One region of the Arthrobacter sp. ZBG10 genome, then DNA from elsewhere that is predicted to be linked to it. Evidence: riboswitches for the same ligand, from Rfam matches in the RefSeq annotation. Region 1 holds a riboswitch; each other region holds the start of a gene.

The links. Region 1 has a riboswitch for thiamine pyrophosphate ahead of thiC (phosphomethylpyrimidine synthase ThiC). Riboswitches for the same ligand answer to the same signal wherever they lie in the genome.
Region 2: another riboswitch for thiamine pyrophosphate. It lies ahead of ACU18_RS13415 (ECF transporter S component); the one in region 1 lies ahead of thiC (phosphomethylpyrimidine synthase ThiC).
Region 3: another riboswitch for thiamine pyrophosphate. It lies ahead of thiO (glycine oxidase ThiO); the one in region 1 lies ahead of thiC (phosphomethylpyrimidine synthase ThiC).
Region 4: another riboswitch for thiamine pyrophosphate. It lies ahead of thiD (bifunctional hydroxymethylpyrimidine kinase/phosphomethylpyrimidine kinase); the one in region 1 lies ahead of thiC (phosphomethylpyrimidine synthase ThiC).

Annotation. Positions count from the first base shown of each region.
Region 1 covers NZ_LFQH01000067.1:7,305-12,794, reverse strand. The annotation lists gene ACU18_RS15830 (VOC family protein) at 1-573, opposite strand, end outside; gene ACU18_RS15825 (amidohydrolase family protein) at 666-1,748, opposite strand; TPP riboswitch at 1,900-2,007, shown strand; gene thiC (phosphomethylpyrimidine synthase ThiC) at 2,002-3,819, shown strand; gene ACU18_RS15815 (alpha/beta fold hydrolase) at 3,841-4,575, opposite strand; gene ffh (signal recognition particle protein) at 4,671-5,490, opposite strand, start outside.
Region 2 covers NZ_LFQH01000053.1:6,353-11,842, reverse strand. The annotation lists gene ACU18_RS13420 (ABC transporter ATP-binding protein) at 1-875, opposite strand, end outside; gene ACU18_RS13415 (ECF transporter S component) at 875-1,498, opposite strand; TPP riboswitch at 1,567-1,708, opposite strand; gene ACU18_RS13410 (heme-degrading domain-containing protein) at 1,781-2,323, shown strand; gene ACU18_RS13405 (response regulator transcription factor) at 2,343-3,152, opposite strand; gene ACU18_RS13400 (hypothetical protein) at 4,032-5,480, shown strand.
Region 3 covers NZ_LFQH01000047.1:135,224-140,713, forward strand. The annotation lists gene ACU18_RS12310 (DEAD/DEAH box helicase) at 1-19, opposite strand, end outside; gene ACU18_RS12315 (RNB domain-containing ribonuclease) at 306-1,790, opposite strand; gene thiE (thiamine phosphate synthase) at 1,839-2,546, opposite strand; TPP riboswitch at 2,574-2,692, shown strand; gene thiO (glycine oxidase ThiO) at 2,685-3,944, shown strand; gene thiS (sulfur carrier protein ThiS) at 3,941-4,177, shown strand; gene ACU18_RS12335 (thiazole synthase) at 4,182-5,000, shown strand; gene ACU18_RS12340 (hypothetical protein) at 5,082-5,384, opposite strand; gene ACU18_RS12345 (DUF3107 domain-containing protein) at 5,416-5,490, opposite strand, start outside.
Region 4 covers NZ_LFQH01000059.1:6,714-12,203, forward strand. The annotation lists gene obgE (GTPase ObgE) at 1-870, opposite strand, end outside; gene rpmA (50S ribosomal protein L27) at 987-1,250, opposite strand; gene rplU (50S ribosomal protein L21) at 1,313-1,621, opposite strand; gene thiD (bifunctional hydroxymethylpyrimidine kinase/phosphomethylpyrimidine kinase) at 1,885-3,363, opposite strand; TPP riboswitch at 3,431-3,528, opposite strand; gene ACU18_RS14570 (Rne/Rng family ribonuclease) at 3,653-5,490, opposite strand, start outside.

The DNA.
Region 1 (5,490 bases):
GGCGGACTGCACATCGCCCACCTGGAGGTGGACGTGGCCCACTCCGGCGCCGGTGGCCTGCTGGCCTGCCACGGATTCCTCGGTGAGGTGCGTATCCAGGTAGCGCTGCGGGGGAAGGGCCAGGCTGTCCATCACCACATCGGTGCCGTTCCAGGACCAGTTGCTCCGCGGCCGGTCCCAGTACAGCTCAATGCCGTTGCCCTCGGGGTCATTGAAGTAGAAGGCCTCACTGACCAGGTGGTCGGCGCTGCCGGTGAAGTACCGGGGCTCAAACCGGGCGGCGGAGGCAACCGTCGCGGCCAGCGCCGACTGGTCCTCGAAGAGCAGGGCGGTGTGGAAGAGTCCCGCCTCTCCCCGGCCGGGCAGGTTCAGGCCGGGGGCTGGGGCAAGGTGAACCAGCGGCTTCTGCAGCCGGCCCAGGTACAGTCCACCGTCCTGCTCGGCCACCACCTCCAGGCCGAGCGCGCGCTGGTAGTAATCGGTCATGACCTTCATGTCGCCTACCTTGAGCATCACGGTGCCCATGGTGAGGTCGGCGGGAAGAAGGTCACTGCTGCTGGCTGCTGCGGTCATTGGGTGCTCCTGGTGCTGGGCCCTCGGTGCGGGGGCCTTCACTCATAAAATTACTTGAAGCTTCAATTTATTCCAAGCGAGGTGCGAGGGCTTCAGCGAATCAACTCCCCGCCAAGCACCACGTGCGAAAGCCGGGTGATGTCCAGAGGGTTGAGGCGCGGGTCCCCTGCGCACAGGACGACGTCGGCCCGCTCCCCTTCGCGGATGCCTTCCGCTTCCAGCCAGTCCCGGGCCGCCCAGCAGGCCGCATCGAGTGCTGCGGCCATGGGCAGGCCGGCTCCATGCAGGGCAAGGATCTCGTCCGTGATCCGGCCGTGCCGGATAACGCTGCCGGCGTCGGTGCCCGCGAAAATCCGCACCCCGGACTCGAAGGCTTCCAGCACCCGCTCCGCCCGCCGCTCCCACAGTGAGCGCATATGTGCGGCGTAGCGCGGGAACTTCGCTTCCGCCCTGGCCGCGATGTCAGGAAAGGTGGCGATGTTGATGAGGGTGGGCACGATGGGTACCCCCTGTTCAGCGAAACGCGGCAGGTGCCGTGGCTGCAGCCCGGTGGCGTGTTCGATGCAGTCGATGCCGCCGTCCAGCATCTGGTCCAGGGTGTCCGCTGCAAAACAGTGGGCGGTAACGCGGGCGCCTTCGTCGTGCGCCGCCGCGATGGCGTCACGGACGACGGCGGCAGGAAAGGAGGGTGCGAGGTCACCGGCATCCCGGTCAATCCAGTCGCCCACAAGCTTGACCCAGCCGTCGCCGTCGCGCGCCTGCTTCCGCACCGCCTGGACCAGGTCAGCCGGCTCCACTTCCTCGGCGAATCCCCGCAGGTACCGCCGCGTGCGGGCCACGTGCCTGCCGGCCCGGATAAGCACCGGGAACTCCCGTCCTGACTGCAGCCAGCGGGTATCCAGCGGTGCGCCCGCATCCCTGACCAGGAGGGTGCCGGCGTCCCGGTCCGTGCGGGCCTGCTGCTCTGCTTCTTCCCGGCCCACGGCGCCACCCGGCCCCAGGCCCAGATGGCAGTGCGCGTCCACAAAACCGGGAAGGACCCACCCGTCGAGGGTTTTCCCGGGTGCCTGCCGCGGCCGGTTGAACGTCAGCACGCCATCGACCGACCACATGCCGTGCCGCACGGTATCCGGTCCGGTGAGGACCGGGCCGCTGAACTCCAGTACCTGGGTCACTGTCGCGCACCTTGAAAAGCGGACGGCCGCCGGGGGCCCGGAAACGGTTTTTGTGGCGGCCCGTCCTGGGCCTTATGTGGGCTAGTGGTCACGCATGCAGGCTAGCACCGCAGTGTGACACAACCCCCGGTCGGGGCTTGTGGTAGCTTCTTGGTGACCACACGGGTGCCCCTGCAGGGGCTGAGATCGGGCTGACGCAGCCTGCGACCGTCGAACCTGTCCGGGTAATGCCGGCGAAGGAAGTGAGTATTCCTTGAATACATCCAAAACACCGTTCAACCCTGCCCAAAATCTGCCTGCTACCGGGGACGGCACGGGGGCGGAGACCCGTTCGTTGGCCTCGCACTCGCTGGCCTACCTCGAAGACCAGGCCGCCGGGATCAGGGTTCCGGTGACGGAAATTGCGCTGGAGCCCTCCCCCGGAGGTACCGCAAACTCCCCGTTCCGGACCTACCGGACTGCGGGCCCTGGAAGTGATCCGGTCCTGGGCCTGGCGCCGTTCCGGACGGAGTGGATCGCGGCACGCGGGGACACAGAGGAGTACGGCGGCAGGGAACGGAACCTGCTCGACGACGGCCGGTCCGCGGTGCGCCGCGGAGCGGCTTCCGCGGAGTGGAAGGGTGCGCATCCGGTGCCCCGCCGCGCCGTCGGCGGGCGGAACGTCACGCAGATGCATTATGCCCGGAACGGCATCGTCACCCGGGAAATGCGGTTTGTGGCCCTGCGCGAAAATTGCGACGTTGAACTGGTGCGCAGCGAACTCGCCGCCGGCCGCGCCATCCTCCCGAACAACATCAACCACCCCGAGTCCGAGCCGATGATCATCGGCAAGGCGTTCCTGGTGAAAATCAATGCCAATATCGGCAATTCCGCGGTGACCAGCTCGATCGCCGATGAGGTGGACAAACTCCAGTGGGCCACCCAGTGGGGCGCCGACACCGTGATGGACCTGTCCACCGGCGATGACATCCACACCACGAGGGAGTGGATCATCAGGAACTCCCCGGTCCCGATCGGGACCGTGCCCATCTACCAGGCGTTGGAGAAGGTCAACGGCGAAGCCAACGCCCTGACCTGGGAGATCTTCCGGGACACGGTGATTGAGCAATGCGAGCAGGGCGTGGACTACATGACGGTGCATGCCGGCGTCCTGCTCCGCTACGTGCCGCTCACCGCCAACCGCGTCACCGGCATCGTGTCCCGCGGTGGTTCCATCATGGCCGGCTGGTGCCTTGCGCACCACCAGGAGAACTTCCTCTACACGCACTTTGACGAGCTGTGCGAAATATTCGCGCGGTACGACGTCGCGTTTTCCCTCGGTGACGGCCTCCGGCCGGGTGCCACTGCCGACGCCAACGACGCCGCCCAGTTCGCCGAACTGGACACGCTGGCCGAGCTCACCCAGCGGGCCTGGGAATACGACGTGCAGGTGATGGTTGAAGGCCCGGGCCACGTGCCCTTCCACCTGGTGCGGGAGAACGTGGAACGCCAGCAGGAGCTGTGCAAGGGCGCCCCCTTCTACACCCTGGGACCGCTGGTCACGGATGTCGCTCCGGGTTATGACCACATCACTTCAGCGATCGGCGCCACGGAGATCGCCCGGTACGGCACGGCCATGCTCTGCTACGTCACACCGAAGGAGCATCTGGGCCTGCCCAACCGGGATGACGTCAAAACGGGCGTGATCACTTACAAGATCGCCGCACACGCCGCTGACCTGGCGAAAGGCCACCCGGGAGCGCATGAACGCGACGATGCCCTGTCCAAGGCACGGTTCGAGTTCCGGTGGCGGGACCAGTTCGCCCTGTCACTGGACCCCGTCACGGCGGAGGCCTTCCACGACGAGACCCTGCCCGCGGAACCGGCCAAAACAGCGCATTTCTGCTCCATGTGCGGGCCCAAGTTCTGCTCCATGCGGATCAGCCAGGACATCCGGGACGAATACGGCTCCGCGGAAGCGCAGGCCGCGCTGGCGGAGATGGCCACCGGCATGCGGGAAAAAAGCAACGAGTTCCTGGCTTCCGGCGGAAAGGTTTACCTGCCGGAGCCGGTGATGCCGGCAGGAAGCTAGGCAGCTTCTGCCGGCGGCCGGTCAGGATGCTTTGGCCTGCACTCCACGGCTGACGTCGCTGATGAATCCCCGGATGGCGTGGTCGCCGTCCGGGGAGTCCTGGGGCCGGTGCCCGCCCGCAGCAATGCGGTGCAGGGCGCCGGTTTCCCGGAGGTAGCCGGCGATTTCCTCATACAATGGTTCCCAGCCTCCGGTCAGCACCAGGGTGGGCACACCCGGAACAATGTGCAGCGGCGCTTCCCACGCGGGTACCTGCAGCCGTAGCCGCCGGGCGGACCGCTTCTCCTCCAGCGAGGTGGGCTCCTGGAGGTCCGTGGCGTACACGCGGCGGACAAACCCACGCTGGAAGTCTTCGTCGCTGAGCTGGTGCCGGGCATCAAAAAGCGGCTGCATCAGCCTGATGTGGGCGGCGGTGGCAGGCAGGCCCGCTGTCAGCGACAGGCAGGCCGGCTCCACCAGCGTGAGGGAGTGGACCAGGTCCGGCCGTTCGACGGCGGCCATCATGGCCGCCACTGCCCCTTGTGAATGCGCCACAACGTGCCCGCCGGCGGTTCCCCGGCCGTCGTCGGCCAGTGCCTCAAGGATCACCGCTGTGTCCGCCCCGAAGGAGGACTCCACTGGTTCAGCGACGGGATCGTAGCCGTGCCGGCGCAGGAACAAGGCGTCGTACGTGAGCGCCATGCCGTGTTGCCGGGGCCAGGCGGCCGCGCCGAAGCTTCCCTCGCCGTGCACGAACACCACCCGTTGCTTGACCATGTCCCAACCCTATTCGACGGTACCGACATCCCAACCGGGTAGCGCCAAGTGTCGTCCTGAGTGTTCAGAACGGCACTTGGCGCTACTTGGTTGGGCTACTTCCCGAGGAACTTGTCGAAGCCCTTGGGCAGGTTGAGCTGCGAGGGATCGAAGTCCCCCTGCTGCTGGCCGAAGGCAGCCCCGGTGGGCAGCGCCTTGGGGCCTGCTGCGCGCCGGGCTGCCGCGTCCTTGAGCTCCTGGGCCGCCTTGGCCGGGTTGCCGGACTTGGCTTTCTTCTTGGGCGCGTTCTTGGCGTTCTTGCGGGCACCGCCACCGGCGCCGGGCATGCCAGGCATCCCGGGCATTCCCGGCATGCCGCCCTGGGCCATTTTTTTCATCATCTTCTGCGCCTGGGCGAAACGCTCCAGCAGGCCGTTGACCTCGGAAACGTGGACACCGGAACCGCGGGCGATGCGGGCCCGGCGGGAGCCGTTGATGATCTTGGGGGCCACGCGCTCGTGCGGCGTCATGGACCGGACGATTGCTTCAACGCGGTCGATCTCGCGCTCGTCGAACTGCTCGAGCTGCTGGCGGATGTTTTGCGCACCCGGCATCATCATGAGCATTTTCTTCATGGAGCCCATGTTGCGGATCTGCTGCATCTGGGCGAGGAAGTCGTCCAGGGTGAAGTCTTCCTGGTCGGCGAATTTCTTCGCCATCCGGGCTGCTTCGTCCTTGTCCCAGTTTTTTTCGGCCTGCTCGATGAGCGTGAGCACATCACCCATGTCCAGGATGCGCGAAGCCATCCGGTCGGGGTGGAACAGTTCGAAGTCGTCGAGGCCTTCGCCGGTGGACGCAAACATCACGGGCTTGCCGGTGACCGACGCGACGGACAGGGCGGCACCGCCGCGGGCGTCGCCGTCGAGCTTGGACAGC
Region 2 (5,490 bases), on a different contig from region 1:
TTGTCCGCGGCCAGGAGCAGGTCGCCGTCGGCCGGGGATCCCGCCGTGCGGTGGCGCGTGGCGGGGGCATACCCCGGGACCCAGACACCGGCGGTTTTCAGCATCTCCCTGGCGCCTTCCAGCACGGTATCCGGTGGCCCGTCCAGGAGCACGGCCGGGTCCGACGCTGATCCCGGTTGGAGCACCACAATCCGGTCCACCAGGTCCTTCCACACGCCCACGCGGTGCTCCACCACCACCAGGGTGGCCCCCGTTTTGTCGAGGCACCTGGCCACGGCGTCGCGGACCTCCAGCACCCCGGCCGGGTCCAGGTTCGCCGTTGGCTCATCCAGCAGGATCAGGCCGGGCCGCATGGCAAGGATTCCCGCCAGCGCCAGGCGCTGCTTCTGCCCGCCGGAGAGGGCCGACGTCGGGTGGTCCAGCGAAAGGTGGGAAAGCCCGACGTCGGCCAGCGCCTCGTGCACACGGGTCCAGATGTCGTCGCGGGGCACCGCAAGGTTTTCGGCGCCGAAAGCAACGTCGTCGCCCACCCGGGAAAGGACCACCTGCGTTTCCGGGTCCTGCTGCATCAGGCCGGCGCGCCCGCGCCGGGACCTGGGCGGGGCGCCGTCCACCAGCAGCGAACCGGACTCGTCCGACTCCGCCGCTTCGCCGTCGTCGTCCGCATCCCCCAGCACCCCTGCGAGGGCGTGGAGCAGCGTGGACTTACCGGCTCCGGAGGGGCCCAAAAGGAGGACCCGCTCGCCGGGCCGGATATCCAGGTCAAGGGCGTGGACGGCGGGCCTGGTACGGCCGGCATGGCGCCAGCCCCACCCGTGGGCACTGACCGCTGCGGGCCGGACCGCCGGGCTGCCGTGCTGGGAAGGTGCAGGCATCAGGAGAAGGCAGGCTCCGATGCGGCCTTCCGGGAGGCGAAGGAAGCCAGCACGCCGGTCCTGGCCAGGCCGCGGGTGGCGATCCAGGAGAGGGCGCCGGCGATGACTGCGCCGGAGATGGCGGTGAAGACGATGTAGGCGAGTTTGTCGCCGCCCGAATAGGCAATGTTCCAGCCCCACGGCGCGAACGAATCGTTCAGGCCGCAGAAGAGTCCGGCACCCGCGCCGGCCAGCAGGGAGACAGGAAGGTTGAACTTCCGGTAGACGAAGATGGCGAAAATGATCTCGGCGCCCAGGCCCTGGACGAACCCGGAAAACAGCACCGACGCGCCGTACTGCGAGCCCATAAACAGCTCACCCGTCGCGGCGATGGTTTCGCAGAAAAGCGCGGCACCTGGTTTCCGGATGATCAGCATGCCCAGGACGGCCGGGATCATCCAGCCGCCGGCCAGGAGGCCGGTCAGGGGCGGATAGACGGCGTTCATCGGCGCGGAAACGGCCGCGGCACCCTGGGACCAGGCCCAGAAAATGATGCCGCCGGCGATCGCGATCAGGGCCGCGACGACGATGTCCACGACGCGCCAGGACCTGCTGGTGGTCTTCTTGATTGCTGCAGTGCTCATGGTGGTCCTCCTGGGTAACAGGAGGGGAAAGTGGACACGGGTGGCGGTTGCTGCCGCCATTTTCCGCGCACTTCGAGAACTCGACTCCCTTGCGCCGGTACTAACCGGATCAGGTTCGAGGGTCTGCGGCTGTCCGCACTCTCAGCGCCCACCTGCGGATCCTGGCAAATGCCAGTGACGCCCGACGGCTGCGCTCCCCTGTCGTTGAATGTTTCAGTGGTTGGTTAAAGCTGCCCTGTTGGGCCTGCCCAGTTTACACCTGGGCGGGGTAGATTGTGGGCCATGACCGCCAATTCACCGCTTGTGACCGACTTCGATCCGGACTCCGCCGATGCCCAGCCTGAGGGTTCGCTGGAGGCCTTCATTGCCAGGATCGAAGCCGAGACCAGGGAACTGCAGTTTCCCGGCTTTTCGCTGGATGACGCCCTGAACCTCGGGTTGCTGTTGGTGGAGCTGGGAAAGGAGCGGAGCCTGCCCATTGCCATTGATATTTCCAGGAGTGAGCAGGTGCTCTTCCACGTGGCGCTTCCCGGCGCCACTCCGGACAACGAGCAATGGATCCGGGCGAAGAAGGCCACAGCGGCCCGCTACGAGGTGCCGTCCCTGCTGGTGGGCCTTCGGGGCCGGCGGAACGGCGGCCGGATCGAGGACAACGCCTGGTTCGACCAGTCCCGCTACGCAGCCCACGGCGGGTCATTCCCCTTGTACGTGGCCGGCGTTGGGGCCGTCGCCACCGTCACGGTGTCCGGCCTCCCGCAGGTCCAGGACCACAACCTGGTGGTCGAAGCCCTGCGCGAAGTCCTCAGCCCGGCCCAGGGCAGCTGAAAAGCGGCGGGTTCAGCATTCAGTCCTGTTGCCTGCCCTGCCGGCGCGGCACCGGCGGCGTGAGGCGGTAGCCCACACCGTGCACCGTCTCCACCCACCGCGGCTTCCTGGGGTTTTCCCCGAGACGTTTACGGAGGTTGCTGACGTGGACCTCCACCGCGCGTTCCTCCGTGGCGCCCACAAAGGAGCCGTCGTAGCTGTCATGGCGAAGGTAGCGCACCAGGTCGGCCTTCGCCTGGATGGTCCGCCGCTTTTTCATCAGCACCAGGAGGATGTCGAACTGGCTCCGCGTCAGGGCGACGGGTACGCCGTCCACGGCAGCCTGCCGGGTTCCCTCGTGCAAAGCCAGGCCCTTGTGGACGTAGTCGAAACTGTCATACGTCGCCTCCCGCGTGAAAGTCCCGTCACCGGAACCCGCAGCGGCGCCCCCTTGGCTGCTGCCCGCCCCACCCGGGCTGGAGGCCCGCGGCCTGCGGAGCATCGCCTTGATGCGGGCCCGAAGTTCCCGGGCACGGAAGGGTTTGACGATGTAATCGTCAGCGCCCGCCTCAAAGCCAAGCAACGCATCCGCCTCGTCTGCACGCCCACTGATGATCACCACGTAAGCGTCACTGAAGGTCCTGATGCGCCGGGACGCTTCAAGCCCATCAAAGTCCGGCAGGCCGATGTCAAGGGTCACGATGTCAGGGTTGTGCGTCCGTACCTGGTCCAGTCCTTCAGCACCCGATGACGCCTGGTGCACGGCGAACCCTGCCTGCCGGAAAATCGCAGCAAGCGCAGCCCTTACGTCGTTGTCGTCTTCGATCACTACTGCTACACCGCGCTCCACAACTGCTTCCTTCCATGTAGTAACTGTCCCGGCACGCACAGCCGGCCCGGGCTTTATGCATTACCTGTGGATTCGGCACCGCCAACCCCGCGGATGGCTCAGTGGGAAATTCAGGCAAACACCAGCCTTGGGATCAGGTCCCTTTTTGATGCGGACTCCAGGGGTATCTTTGATGATATTCTCCGTCAATTTCCAGGCCCGGCAGGGTGCCGGCATTTGATACGGACAAAAGCTTACGGCGTGCGATCCGCATCACATTACCCAGGGTTGTGAATGGGGTCGACGATAATGCGCGTCGGCCATTTGTGAACAGCGTCACGGCGCGGCAAACAGCAGGCCATCAGCTACTGACGTGGGCGAACAGGTCCTCAGCAACTGGCCTTGGATAATACTGAGGAATTCCTGAGAATCTTTTCGAGCATTGATCAGATCTTGATCTTTCTCAAAGTAGTTTCTGAGGAGTGGTTGATTGAATGTTTCTTGTTGCCCGAACCGGACGCAATGGTTTACCAGCGGAGGCCGCTGGGTTGGGTCATTCCAGCGGCGCTGCCAAGAAACCAAGTAGTGCATTGGAAAAAAATAGAGTACTGCCTACTCGGGTTTTTCCGTGAAGTTTTGCGTGGAATTAGATTTGTAGATTTCCGGCCTTCCAAGTGGGGCCGGTACCAGCCGGAGTCGGCGGCGGAAGCCTGCCTCTGAGACCGGGCCGGCCCCCCAGTCCGCCGTCGACTCCCCTTCTCCTGCACAACCGACCCAACACCAACATGAGTGCCCATCGCGCCTGCCGCGCCTCAATCGCTGACGAGAGAGACCGGTGGGCTTTTCCATGCCCGCAGCTCGAGGGCAGGGGCTTGATCCAGAGGAAAGAACCAGATCATCTTGAAGTCCTTATTTCACGATTCCTACACCCGCCAGATGTCGTTGATCGTTGTGGTGGGACTGGCGCTGTCCGCACTTGTGCCCGCAACCGTGCAGCTTTTTCCCGGCTCCGCCGGTTTTCCCGTTCTTGCCGCAGCAGCGGTCCCGTTCCTGCTGGCTCTCGCCCTGATCATCAAGCCAGGCATTGCCGGTCCCAACAGCGGGGCAGTTGCCTCGACTGAAAGGTTGGGCTCTGCGCTCCTGCTGTACCTTTCACCCGTTCTTTTGCTCAACGTTGTCTACCCGTTGGTCAGCCCCACAATGGCTGCCGTTGACGTGGATGGGGTGCCCCTGACGCTCGTGGTGCTGGCATCCTCCATCACCGTGCCCTGGATGGCCCAGGCGGCATGCCTTCCCATCTACCGGGTCCTCGGCGATCTGATGGCCGAGCGGAACCTCGAAGCCATCACCCGGAAATTCTGCCGTTACTGGCCCATGATGTTCGTCCAGTCACTGCCGCTGGTTGCCGTATTCGCCGTTCCCATGTGGTTGGCCTCAGGGTGGTCCGCCACCGTGATGCTCGACTATGTGGTGCTCTGCGTCCTGCACCTTCTCTTTGTGCAGTCCCTGGTACTGGCCAACGTGGCAAACCGCCGGGGCCTGTGGGCAGCGGCGTGGTCCGGTTACGCCGCCGCGCTTTTTATCGCCCCCACAGTGTGGTGGCTTCCGCCCCTGGTGGGCACGGCAACGCAGCTCCTGGCCATGCGCTCCGGCCTGCGGCAGCTGGGATTTACCCAGCGGCTCGGCACGCGGGTGTTCGGCCTCGACCTTGTCCGCGGACTCCTCATGGGAGCCGTGCTTTGGGCTGACAAGTTTGCACTCTTCCTGGTCACCAAAGGCGACTTCAACGTCGTCGCCGTGTTCGCAGCGATGCTGCCCGCTGTCGTTGCCTACAACTACTACTTTGTCCACCTTGCGCCTGGCGTGGACAGTGCCCTCAACGGCCTGCACCGGGACATTGAAGCGGCTCCCATCAGCGCTTTGAAGGGGAGCTCGCGCCGGTTGAGCCGTGTCGTTGACCGCTCCGTGTTGCTCACGGGCGCCATCGCAGCGCTGCTGGCACTTTCAGTGTCCCTGGTGATGTCCGGGGTTGATCCGCAGCAGTCCCTGCTGGCGGTGGCCGCCACCCTGGCTTCCTGGGCCTTTATGGTCCTGACACTGCTCAGCTACGAACTGGACTTCATCGGCGAGAAGACCACCCCCCAGATCATTGGAGCCGTCCACCTGGCGGTCTGCGTCCTTGCCTTCGCCGCCGGCGGACTGCTGGGCCCACTCACCGGTGCGGCCGGCGGCTACCTGCTGTTGGGCGCTGTGGACTTTGTCCTCATCGGCATCGCCTGGACGCTCTACAAGCGTCACTGGAGCCAACCGGAATACACGCTTTTCTGGCGCCACGCCACTACCTGGTAACCAGCCCATC
Region 3 (5,490 bases), on a different contig from region 1:
GCGTGTGCAATTCACTCACAGGGAGTTTCCTTATTCATTTGGGCGAGGGCGCTGCCTGCTCAACGGGCCGGCCTGGGCCGTTCCGGAGCACGCTCGAAGCGCGCAAGCAATTCCAGTGGAAGCCGATCGCGGGCTATCTAAATGCTGGCACTGGTGACCAGCGGGTCAATCTCAAGATCGCGTAGGGGCGGGCTTGTTGGTTTCAAATCAAGGAAATCAACGACCGGGCATCCGTTTCTACTTTTCCAGTCTAACGGCACGGGCCCGGGAACCCGGCTTTGGTGCCCCGCGGCGAACCGTCGGGCTCAGGCCACCAGCTCAAAGTGGACTTTACGGGCGGCGATATCCGAGGAGACCAGCCGGACCCGGACCTTGGTGCCGGACTTCAGCTCTCCGGCGCAGCGGGCGGTCACTGCGGGCTCGGCGATCTGGATGGTGCCTGATCCGCCGTTCCCGTTCTTCCCATTGCCGGCGCCGTTTCCATTGCCGTTGTCCTTGGCCGGCTTCGAACCGGCAATCACTACCGCGTCGAATTCCTGCCCCACATGGTTGACCAGCAGTGCAGCCTCCACGGTGTCCAGGGCCATGCGTTCCATCCGGGATGCCAGCTGGTCGGAGCCGGCCATGACCTCGGGGAGGGAAGGCAGCGCCTCCCGCGCCCAGCCGGGGACGTCCCGGCCGTTGCTCAGGGCCTCGCAGATCACCAGCACAAAACGGTCCACCAGGCGGCGCAGGGGAGCAGTGGTGTGGGCGTACGCGGCGCCGATGGCGGACTGGACAACGTTCTCCGGCACGGTCCCGTCAAAGGCTGTATATGCAGCACCACGGAACAGCATGCCCGCCGAATGCAGGATGGCCAGTTGGCGGGGTTCGGCCGCGTCCAGGGTGCGCAGGTACTCGCCGTAACTGGCGGTCCCGTCCCATGGTTTCCCGAGGGCCTCGGTCTGCAGCCGGAAGTGGTGCAGCGACCGCTCGTCGGGGGCCGGCATGGTGCGCAGGATTCCCACCTTTCCGGCCAGCATCAGCTGCGCCGCGGCCATCCCGGTCATCAGCGAGATCTGCGCGTTCCAGTCCTCCACGGGCAGTTGCGGTGCGGCGGCAATCCGGTAGCCGCCGTCGGGCAGCTGGACAATCTCCTGCTCGGGCATGTTCAGGCTGGCGCCGCCGCGGAGCCGCTCCAGCTCCACCCGTTTTAGTCCCACTTCCTTGAGCAGCTCCAGCACCGGGCCCGCTGTGCCGGCATCCAGGTCCGCCTGCGCGCCCTTGTAGCTGAGTTTCTCCCGGCTGCGGACCCGTGCACGCCGTACGGTCACGGACGTGACCCCTGCGCGGGCGTCCAGCCGGAAGTCCCAGACAAACGCCGGGCACTCCTGGTCCGGCAGCAGGCTGCCGGCCGCTTCACTGATCACCTCGGGGTGCAGCGGGATCCGCCCGTTGGGGGCGTAAAAGGTCTGGCCGCGGCGCCAGGTCTCGGCGTCCAGGGGCCCGCCGGGGGCGACGAAAGCGGGCACATCGGCGATGGCATACAGCACGTGGTACCCGTCGCCGTCGCGCTCCATAAAGACCGCCTGGTCCAGGTCAGTGGAGGACGCCGGGTCAATGGTGACGAATTCAATGCCGGTCAGGTCCTCGCCCGGCAGCTGCAGGGCCGCCACGGCGGCCTCGGCATCGTGGACGGCATCAGCCGGATATTTGCCGGGCAGCTCCAGCTCGACCCGAAGCTCACTGAGGGCGGCTTCGAGCGCGTTGTTGTGGTCGTGGACCTGGGGTGCAAGCCGGTGATGTGGCACGTTGCCCAGCGTAGCCCGGTTTTTTCCGAACGGGCAGGGATGCTGCCGCTACGCGTCCGCGGATTCCAACGCGCTGCGCAGGGAAGCCGCGGCTGCTGCGGGATCCGGGGCATCGGTGATGGCGCGGACCACCACCACCCGGCGGGCCCCGGCGGCCACCAGCTCACCGATGTTGCCGTGGTCCACGCCGCCGATCGCGAACCAGGGAACGTCGTCGCCGGCTGCGGCCGCGGCGTAGCGCACCAAGTCGAGTCCGACGGCGGCCCGGCCGGGTTTGGTGGGCGTGGCCCAGACGGGCCCCACGCAGAAGTAGTCCAGCGCCGCAGGTCCCGCGGCTGCCGTGAGGGCCGCGTCCACCTGGTCCGGGGTGTGGCTGGACAAGCCGATGGCGGCGTTGCCGTTGAGCAGGGTGCGGGCGGCGGGCAGCGGCAGGTCCTTCTGGCCGATATGGAAAACCGGGGCGCCGGACAGTACTGCGACGTCGGCCCTGTCGTTGACAGCCCAGAGCCGGCCATGCCGGACTGCGGCTTCCTTCAGCACGGCCAGGAGCTCCAGCTCTTCGGCCGCCTCGATGCTTTTGTCGCGAAGCTGGATGATGTCCACCCCACCGGCAAACGCCGCGTCGACGAAGCGGGCAAAGTCGCCGCGGTCCTTCCGGGCATCGGTGCACAGGTACAGCCGTGCTGCGTGGAGCGCGGCCGCGCCGGGAGCGGTGGCCAGGGGATCAGCGGTGGCAGGGGAGTGGGTCACATTCATGGCTGCCAGCCTAGTTCCTCTAGACTGGGCGGGTACTGCGGGAGCCCGCGGCAGCTGTCACAAAGCGCCGGGCTGAGAGGGCGTCAGAGCCGACCGCTTGACCTGATCCGGGTAATGCCGGCGTAGGGAAGGAGACACATGGGCGCCCTGCCTGCTACCCCCGGTGACCGCCCGCACGGCGCGTTGGAAGCCGACGTTGCAGTGATTGGCGGCGGCGTGGTTGGCCACAGCATCGCCTGGGAGGCATACCGCTCCGGCCGGTCCGTGCTCCTGATCGATGACGCGCCGGGCGCCGGTGCCAGCTGGGCCGCCGCCGGAATGCTGGCGCCGGTAAGCGAGCTGCATTACCAGGAAGAGGACCTCCTGGAGTTGATGCTTGCGGCCGCCGCCCTCTGGCCCGGTTTCGCCGCGGATCTCGCCGTCACCGGCGGGGACCCCGGATACCTCACGACGCCGACCCTTGCCGTAGGCGCCGACGCCGCCGACCGCCGGGCGTTGATGGACCTGCGCGCTGTGCAGCAGGCGAACGGCTTGACCGTGGAACCGCTCACCATCCGGGAGGCCCGCCGCCGGGAGCCATTGCTGGGCCCCGCCATCGCCTGCGCCTTCGATACTCCGGCAGACCACCAGGTGGATCCGCGGCTTCTGCTGGCCAGCATGCGGCGTGCGCTCGCCGGCGATCCGTTTGCGGTAGCGGCCAAGGCCAGCGGCCTGCTGTGGGAAGACGGTGCCGTCGCAGGTGTGCAGCTCGCCGGTGGCGGGACGGTCCGGGCGGCCGAAACCGTGGTGGCCAACGGGCTGCAGGCGGCAGCACTGGGTGGCTTTCCCCCCGGCCTGAGCCTGCCGTTGCGGCCGGTACACGGCGACATCCTGCGGCTCGCCGTGCCACAGCACCTGCGCCCACTGCTGGGCTCCACCGTCCGCGGCCTGGTCCACGGCGTCCCCGTCTACATCGTGCCGCGGCAGGACGGCACGGTGGTGATCGGCGCCACCCAGCGCGAGGATGCCCTGGCCGGCCCCACCGCGGTCTCTGCGGGTGGGGTATATCAGCTTCTGCGGGACGCCCAGGCCCTGGTGCCTGCCGTTGCCGAGCTCGAGCTGCTGGAGAGCACCGCCCGGGCACGGCCCGGCACTCCGGACAACGCTCCCCTCCTGGGCCGGGTGCCTGCACCGGACGGCACCGGTGCGGACACGGGCTTCGGGATGGCCGCGCACGTGCCGGGCCTGATCATTGCCACCGGCTTCTTCCGCCACGGCATCCTCCTGGCCCCCGCAGCCGCAGCCATCTGCCGCGACCTGATGGACGGTCACGCTGATCCCCGTTGGGCACCCTTCAACCCCGCCCGGTTCTCCGGTTTTGCCCCTCACCTTCCCCGCACCATCAAGGAGACAGCATGAACATCACCCTGAACGGAACTCCACATGCGGTGGTGGACAGCGCGTCCATCAGCATGCTGGTCAGCCAGGTCACCGGCCGCGTCCTCGCAGCCAATGGGCAGGCCGCCGACGGCGCACGGCTGGGGGTGGCGGTGGCGCAGAACGCCCAGGTGGTGCCGCGCAGCCAATGGTCCGCCACGGCGCTCGCGGACGGCGACGACGTTGAACTCGTCACGGCAGTCCAGGGCGGTTAGGGCCATGACCAACACCAACACCGAACAGCTGAACCAGGCCGGTGGCACAGGCAGCGACGACCTGGTCATTGACGGCGTCGCCCTGGCCTCGCGGCTCATTATGGGCACCGGCGGCGCCCCCAGCCTCGACGGGCTCGGAGCCGCCCTGATCGCTTCCGGGACGGCCCTGACCACCGTGGCCATGCGCCGGTACTCCACGGCAGAAACCGGCTCGCTGTTCCAGCTGCTGGTGGACCACGGCATCCGGGTCCTGCCCAACACCGCCGGCTGTTTCACCGCCCGCGACGCCGTCCTGACCGCCGAACTGGCCCGCGAAGCACTGGAGACGGACTGGGTGAAACTCGAAGTCATCGCCGACGAACACACGCTGCTGCCGGACGCCGTGGAACTGGTGGATGCCACGGAACAGCTGGTTAACCGCGGCTTCAAGGTGTTTGCCTACACCAACGATGACCCCGTCCTGGCCCTGCGGCTGGAGAACCTCGGAGCCGCCGCGGTGATGCCGCTGGGCTCACCGATCGGCACCGGCCTGGGCATCCTCAACCCCCACAACATCGAACTGATTGTTTCCCGCGCCTCGGTGCCGGTGGTGCTGGACGCCGGAATCGGGACGGCATCCGATGCTGCCCTGGCCATGGAGCTGGGCTGCGATGCCGTGCTGCTGGCCACGGCCGTGACCCGCGCCCAGAACCCGGTCCTGATGGGGGAGGCCTTCAAACACGCTGTCAAAGCCGGCAGGATGGCCGCAGCGGCCGGCCGGATCCCGCGCCGGGAACATGCGTTGGCTTCCTCAGCCATGGCCGGCCGGGCCGAATTCCTCTAAGCCGGCTGCCGCCGTCGGACGCCCTTAAAGTCCTGTGGCCACCACCTCAACGGGTGGTGGCCACAGGACTTTGGCTTGGCGTCAGCGCCGCAGCACCGCGGTGAGCCTATCGGTGTCCTGCCGGGCCCGGGTAGCGCCCAGGTAAACGGCGGCGGCCACGGCGGCGGCAGCCCCCAGCACGATGGGCAGGACCCACGGCAGCCAGGTCAGGCCGGGACGGTACCCGAAGCCCGCAGCCATCAGGATGAGCCAGGCAAGGGCCGCGACGCTTACCGAAACGCCGGCGGGCAGGCCTGCCCCGTACTTGGCATGGCGTTTGTCATTGGCCCACACGATTAACCCCACCGCGACGGCGGCCAGGACAACGATGGTCAGCGAAAGCATGGGGCTCCTTTATTACCTTGCAGGCAGCGCGTCAGAACTGGCCGAAACCGACCCGGCGGGCTTCTTCGGCACCGATTTCCACGTACGCGAGGGCCTTGCCGGGAAC
Region 4 (5,490 bases), on a different contig from region 1:
CCGGGGACGGTGGTTCAGGGGCACAACTTCGCCGTCCTGGCCGGCGTAGCTCATGTCCACAGCGTACTTTTCGAGCTCGGCTTCGATGACGGCGAGGTCGGAGAGCGGGTCGCGGTCCGATTCGAGGGTGCCGCAGTCCAGGACGTGCACCAGGGCAGCGCAACGCTCCACGTGGCGCAGGAAGTGGTGGCCAAGGCCCTTGCCTTCGGACGCGCCTTCGATCAGGCCGGGAACGTCGGCGATGGTGAAGCGGACTTCGCCGGCCTGGACCACACCGAGGTTGGGGATCAGGGTGGTGAACGGGTAGTCGGCGATCTTGGGCCGGGCGGCTGACATCGCGGCGATGAGGCTGGACTTGCCGGCGGACGGGAAGCCCACCAAGGCGATATCGGCAATGGATTTCAGTTCCAGGACAACGTCGCTGGATTCGCCTTCAATGCCGAGCAGGGCGAAGCCCGGTGCGCGGCGTTTCTGGGAGGACAGGGCTGCGTTGCCCAGGCCGCCCAGGCCGCCTGCGGCGGCAACGTATTCGGTTCCTTCGCCAACGAGGTCGGCCAGGACGGTGCCGTCCTTGGACTTGACCACGGTGCCGTCGGGAACGGGGAGGATCAGGGTTTCGCCGTTTTTGCCGCCGCGCCAGTCGCCCATGCCGGGTCCACCGTTGGTGGCGTGCCGGTGCGGTGCGTGGTGGTAGTCCAGCAGCGTCGTGGTCTGGTGGTCGACGCGGAGGATGACGTTGCCGCCGTCGCCGCCGTTGCCGCCGTCGGGCCCGCCCAGGGGCTTGAACTTCTCGCGGTGGACGGAAACACACCCGTGGCCGCCGGTACCGCCGGATACGTGCAGTACTACCCGGTCTACAAAGCTGGCCACGTGGATCTCCTCAGTGCTGTTTCCTGGCAGCCTGTGGGCGCCAAAACGATTGTAATGCGGTTAAAAGAACAGTGGAGCGGACCATCAGGCCCGCTCCACCGCTTCAGAACTTGGTGTTACTCTGCAGCTGCAGCAGCAACGATGTTGACGACGCGACGACCGCGGCGGGTGCCGAATTCAACGGCTCCCGGGGTCAGCGCGAACAAGGTGTCGTCGCCGCCGCGGCCTACGCCGGCACCCGGGTGGAAGTGGGTGCCGCGCTGGCGGACGATGATCTCGCCGGCCGAAACAACCTGGCCACCGAAGCGCTTGACGCCCAGGTACTGAGCGTTTGAATCACGGCCGTTGCGAGTGGAGCTCGCGCCCTTTTTATGTGCCATCTGAAATGCCTGCCTCTAAATTCTGGGGAATCTGCTGAAAAACCGAAACGGTAACCGGGTGGTTACTTGATGCCAGTGATCTTGACCTTGGTCAGTTCCTGACGGTGACCCTGGCGCTTCTTGTACCCGGTCTTGTTCTTGAACTTCTGGATGACAATCTTCGGACCACGGAGGTCCTGAAGGATCTCAGCCGTTACGGTCACCTTGGCCAGGTCAGCAGCAGCGGTGGTGATCTTGTCACCATCCACCAGGAGCAGCGCGGGCAGCTCAATGGTGCTGCCAGCTCCACCGGCGACGCGGTTCAGGGTAACGAAGTCTCCAACGGAAACCTTCTCTTGCCGGCCGCCTGCGCGGACAATCGCGTACACCACTTGGGAACTCACTTCTCTCGACGTTTATTACTAAATTTGCGTGCGGAATCCAACTCGTAAATGGCTGGTTTCTCGCTGTGCCTCAACGCCGTGGGGTCATAACCCAAGTGTTGGCGTAAGCACCGAAGATCAAGAATACGCTAATTCCGTCGTCGGCTGCAAATGAGGCTGGCAGCGGCGGGTCGCCTGTGATAGCAACCACAGGCATGTACCGGCGCGGTACCGTGCCCCACCATAGTACCGGTACCGGAGCCGGCCCGCGTTCAGGAGTGCAGCCGCGGCGCGTCGAAGAATTCCACTTCAAGCCGGCAGGAGTGCCGGAAGGCGTCCACCATGGCTGCCCGCCCGGCTTCGGAGGAGTTGCGGGCGGCTTCATCAACAATGCCGACCGCCCGCCTGGTTGCCGCAGCAAAGTCCTCGTCGGCGTACGTCCGCAGCCAGGCCGCGTAGGGGTGCCCCGCCGGCTCCCCCGCCGCGACGAACTGTGCATGGAGCGTCCGGCCGACTTCCGCGTAGAGCCAGAAGCACGGCAGGACCGCGGCGGCCAGCACCGCGTAACCGCCCGACGCCGAGGCCGCGGCCAGGTGGTCGACGTAGGACTTGGTGACGGGGCCAAGGTCCGGCTGGGTGGTCCGCGACGCCAGCCAGGTCCGGTGCAGCTCCGACTCGACCTCAAGGCATTGCTGCGCGGAGCCCGCCCAGAACAGCTGTTCGGCTTCGGTGGGTGCCAAGGCGCTGGCGCGGGCCAGGACCCGCGAGTAGCCGTTAAGGTACAGGGCATCCTGGGAGAGGTAGTAAGCGAACTCACGCTCCGGGAGCGTGCCGGAGACCAGACCCTGGATGAACGGCAGTTCGTAGATGGCTGCCAGGTCCGCGGCAGCTTCCTTCCACAGCAGCGCCTCGAACCGGCCGGGCGCCGGGACGGCCGTGAGGTGGTGGAAGTGGTGGACCGGTCCGTTGCCGGCGCCGACACCCAGCCGGTCCGACGCCGAAAGGGCACCGGCCAGCCACGGCTTCACTTCGCGCAGCGCGGCTTCCCAGTCCCCCAGCCGCGCCTGCACCGTGGCCATGGCAGAGGACAGCGAGCACCCGGTGCCGTGGCTGTTCCGGGTATCCACCCTCGCGCCCGGCACTTCCACCACCTCGGGGCCAAGCAGGCCCGCCGTGTTCACCAGCGCGTCAGGGCAGCCCGGGCCCTGCAGGTGGCCGCCTTTGACCAGGATGGTGGCCCCGGTGGCGAGGGCCAGGAGCCTTCCCTGGTCCAGTGCCCCCGCCCAGGTCTGTTGGACGTCGCCGTCCACCAGGACAGCAAGTTCGGCCAGGTTGGGGGTGATCAGGTGCGCCAGCGGCAGCAGTTCCCGCAGCGCTGTCTCCGCCGGAGCCTGCAGCAGCCTGTCGCCGCTGGTGGCCACCATAACGGGATCAAGGACCACAACGGCGGGCCGCACCTCCTCGAGCCAGGTGCGGACGGTGCGGATGGAGTCAGCATCGCCCAGCATGCCGATTTTGACGGCGTCGATGGTGATGTCCGAGCTGACAGCTTCAAGCTGCCGGGCCAGGAGGTCCGCCGGCGGGATGTGGACAGCCTGCACCCCCAGGGTGTTTTGCGCCGTGAGGGCCGTAATGGCGGCCATTCCATAGCCACCGTGCGCGGCGATGCTTTTAAGGTCCGCCTGCACCCCTGCCCCACCGGACGGGTCGGAACCGGCGATGGAGAGCACCCGGGGAATGTCCCGGCGAATGGCTTCCGAGGTGTCCGCAGCAGGCGTGGTGGCAGCATCAGGTGTGGCTGCGCCAGGCGCAGTAAGGGTCGAAGACAAGAGACATCCCTTCGCCGGTGCTAACCGGACAGGTTCAACGGGTGTGGATCTCAGCCGGCCCTGTGCGCGGCACCCCGTGTCGGTCCCCAGCCTAGCTGTTCCACCACCGGTGCGGGAAAGTCGCTGCCTGTCTTAAAACGCCGGAGGCCCGGAACCGGCACTGATGTGCGGTTCCCGGCCTCCGATGCAGGTGGGGCAGTGCCCCTGGTGCCTAGAGCTCCGACGCCGGAACGCCCACACCCAGGATGATGGGTGCAGCGGCCGGTGCCTTGGCGGCGGCAGCCGCCGCGGGCTCCGGCGCCTTTGCGGAATGGGTGTGCGCAGGGGTAGCCGACGGCGCACTCTGGTGCTGCTGCACCGAGGTTTCGTTGGCTGCGCCCTGGGCACGGCTGGCACTGCGGTTGCGGCGCGGCCGGCGCTGCGTTGACTGCTCCAGCGTGTGGTCCGAGTAGTCCTTTTCCGGGGCTGCGGCGGGCGCAGCAACGGGGACTGCATCCGGCGCAGCTGCAACGGGTGCTACCGCTGCGGGAGCAGCTGCAGGTGCCGTCACCGGTTCGCCGAGGTGCGCGAAGGCTTCGGCCAGGCGGTCCAGCGTGAGCGCCGGCTGCGACTGCTGGTCACCGGCGTGCTCAACAAACGGAAGGACAACTTCCTCTCCCCCGAAGGTCAGCACCGCCCCGGGGCGTGCGGGAGCGTCGGCGTCGTGCGAACCGGCGTCCACGGGCGTGGCAGGTACCTGCCTGGCGGCGGCGATTTCGTCGTCGTGCAGGTGCGCGGCGTGCGCGGCTGCTGCGATGTTCGCCAGGGCCAGCCGGGTGGCTTCAGCCTTGGCGTGCCGCTCCGGGTCCACGGGTTCCGGGTGCACGGTGTGCGCCTGGACCGGGGCTGCCGGCGCCAGCTCGGGTTGCTGGCCGCCACGGCCGCGGCGGCGCTTGCGCTCCGGGCGTGTGCCCTGCTGGTTGTTGTCAACGCGTTCGGGGCGGGGCTCCGGGCTGCGGAAATCGTTGGGACGGTGTTCCTGCCGGGTGTCGGCGCGCTGGACGTGGTGCTCGGCTGCCACAATCGTGGCGCGGCGGTGCTCCACCGGGTCGTCGTGGGTGACCACACCGCGCCCGGCGCAGGCCTCGCACTGCTCGCCGAAGACTTCCAGGAGCCCGGTGCCCATGCGTTTGCGGGTCATCTGGACCAGGCCCAGCGAGGTCACTTCGGCCACTTGGTGCTTGGTCCGGTCCCGGCCCAGGCATTCCACCATGCGGCGCAGCACCAGGTCACGGTTGGATTCCAGGACCATGTCGATGAAGTCGATGACGATGATGCCGCCGATGTCACGGAGCCGGAGCTGGCGGACCACTTCCTCGGCAGCTTCCAGGTTGTTCTTCGTGACGGTCTCTTCGAGGTTGCCGCCGCTGCCGGTGAACTTGCCGGTGTTGACGTCCACCACGGTCATGGCTTCGGTGCGGTCGATCACCAGGGAACCGCCGGAGGGCAGGAAAACCTTGCGCTCCAGGGCCTTGTGGATCTGCTCGTCGATGCGCCAGGCAGCGAAGATGTCCTGGTCCTTGGTCCACTTTTCCAACCGGCCCACCAGGTCCGGGGCAACGTAGGTCACGTACGCCTCGATGGTGTCCCAGGCTTCCTCGCCGGAGACGATCAGCTTGGAGAAGTCCTCGTTGAAAACGTCGCGGACCACCTTGATGGTGAGGTCCGGTTCGCCGTACAGCAGTTCCGGGGCGAGGATCTTGGTGGAGGTGGACTGGCTTTCGATGCCTTCCCACTGGGCGCGCAGCCGGTTGATGTCGTGCGTCAGCTCCTCCTCGGAGGCACCTTCGGCTGCGGTGCGGACGATGACACCGGCGTGCTCCGGCAGTCGGTCCTTAAGGATCCGCTTGAGGCGGTTGCGTTCGACGTCGGGCAGCTTGCGGGAGATACCGGTCATGGAACCGCCGGGCACGTACACCAGGTAACGGCCCGGCAGGGAGATCTGGCTGGTGAGGCGGGCACCCTTGTGGCCCACGGGGTCCTTGGTCACCTGGACCAGGACGGTGTCGC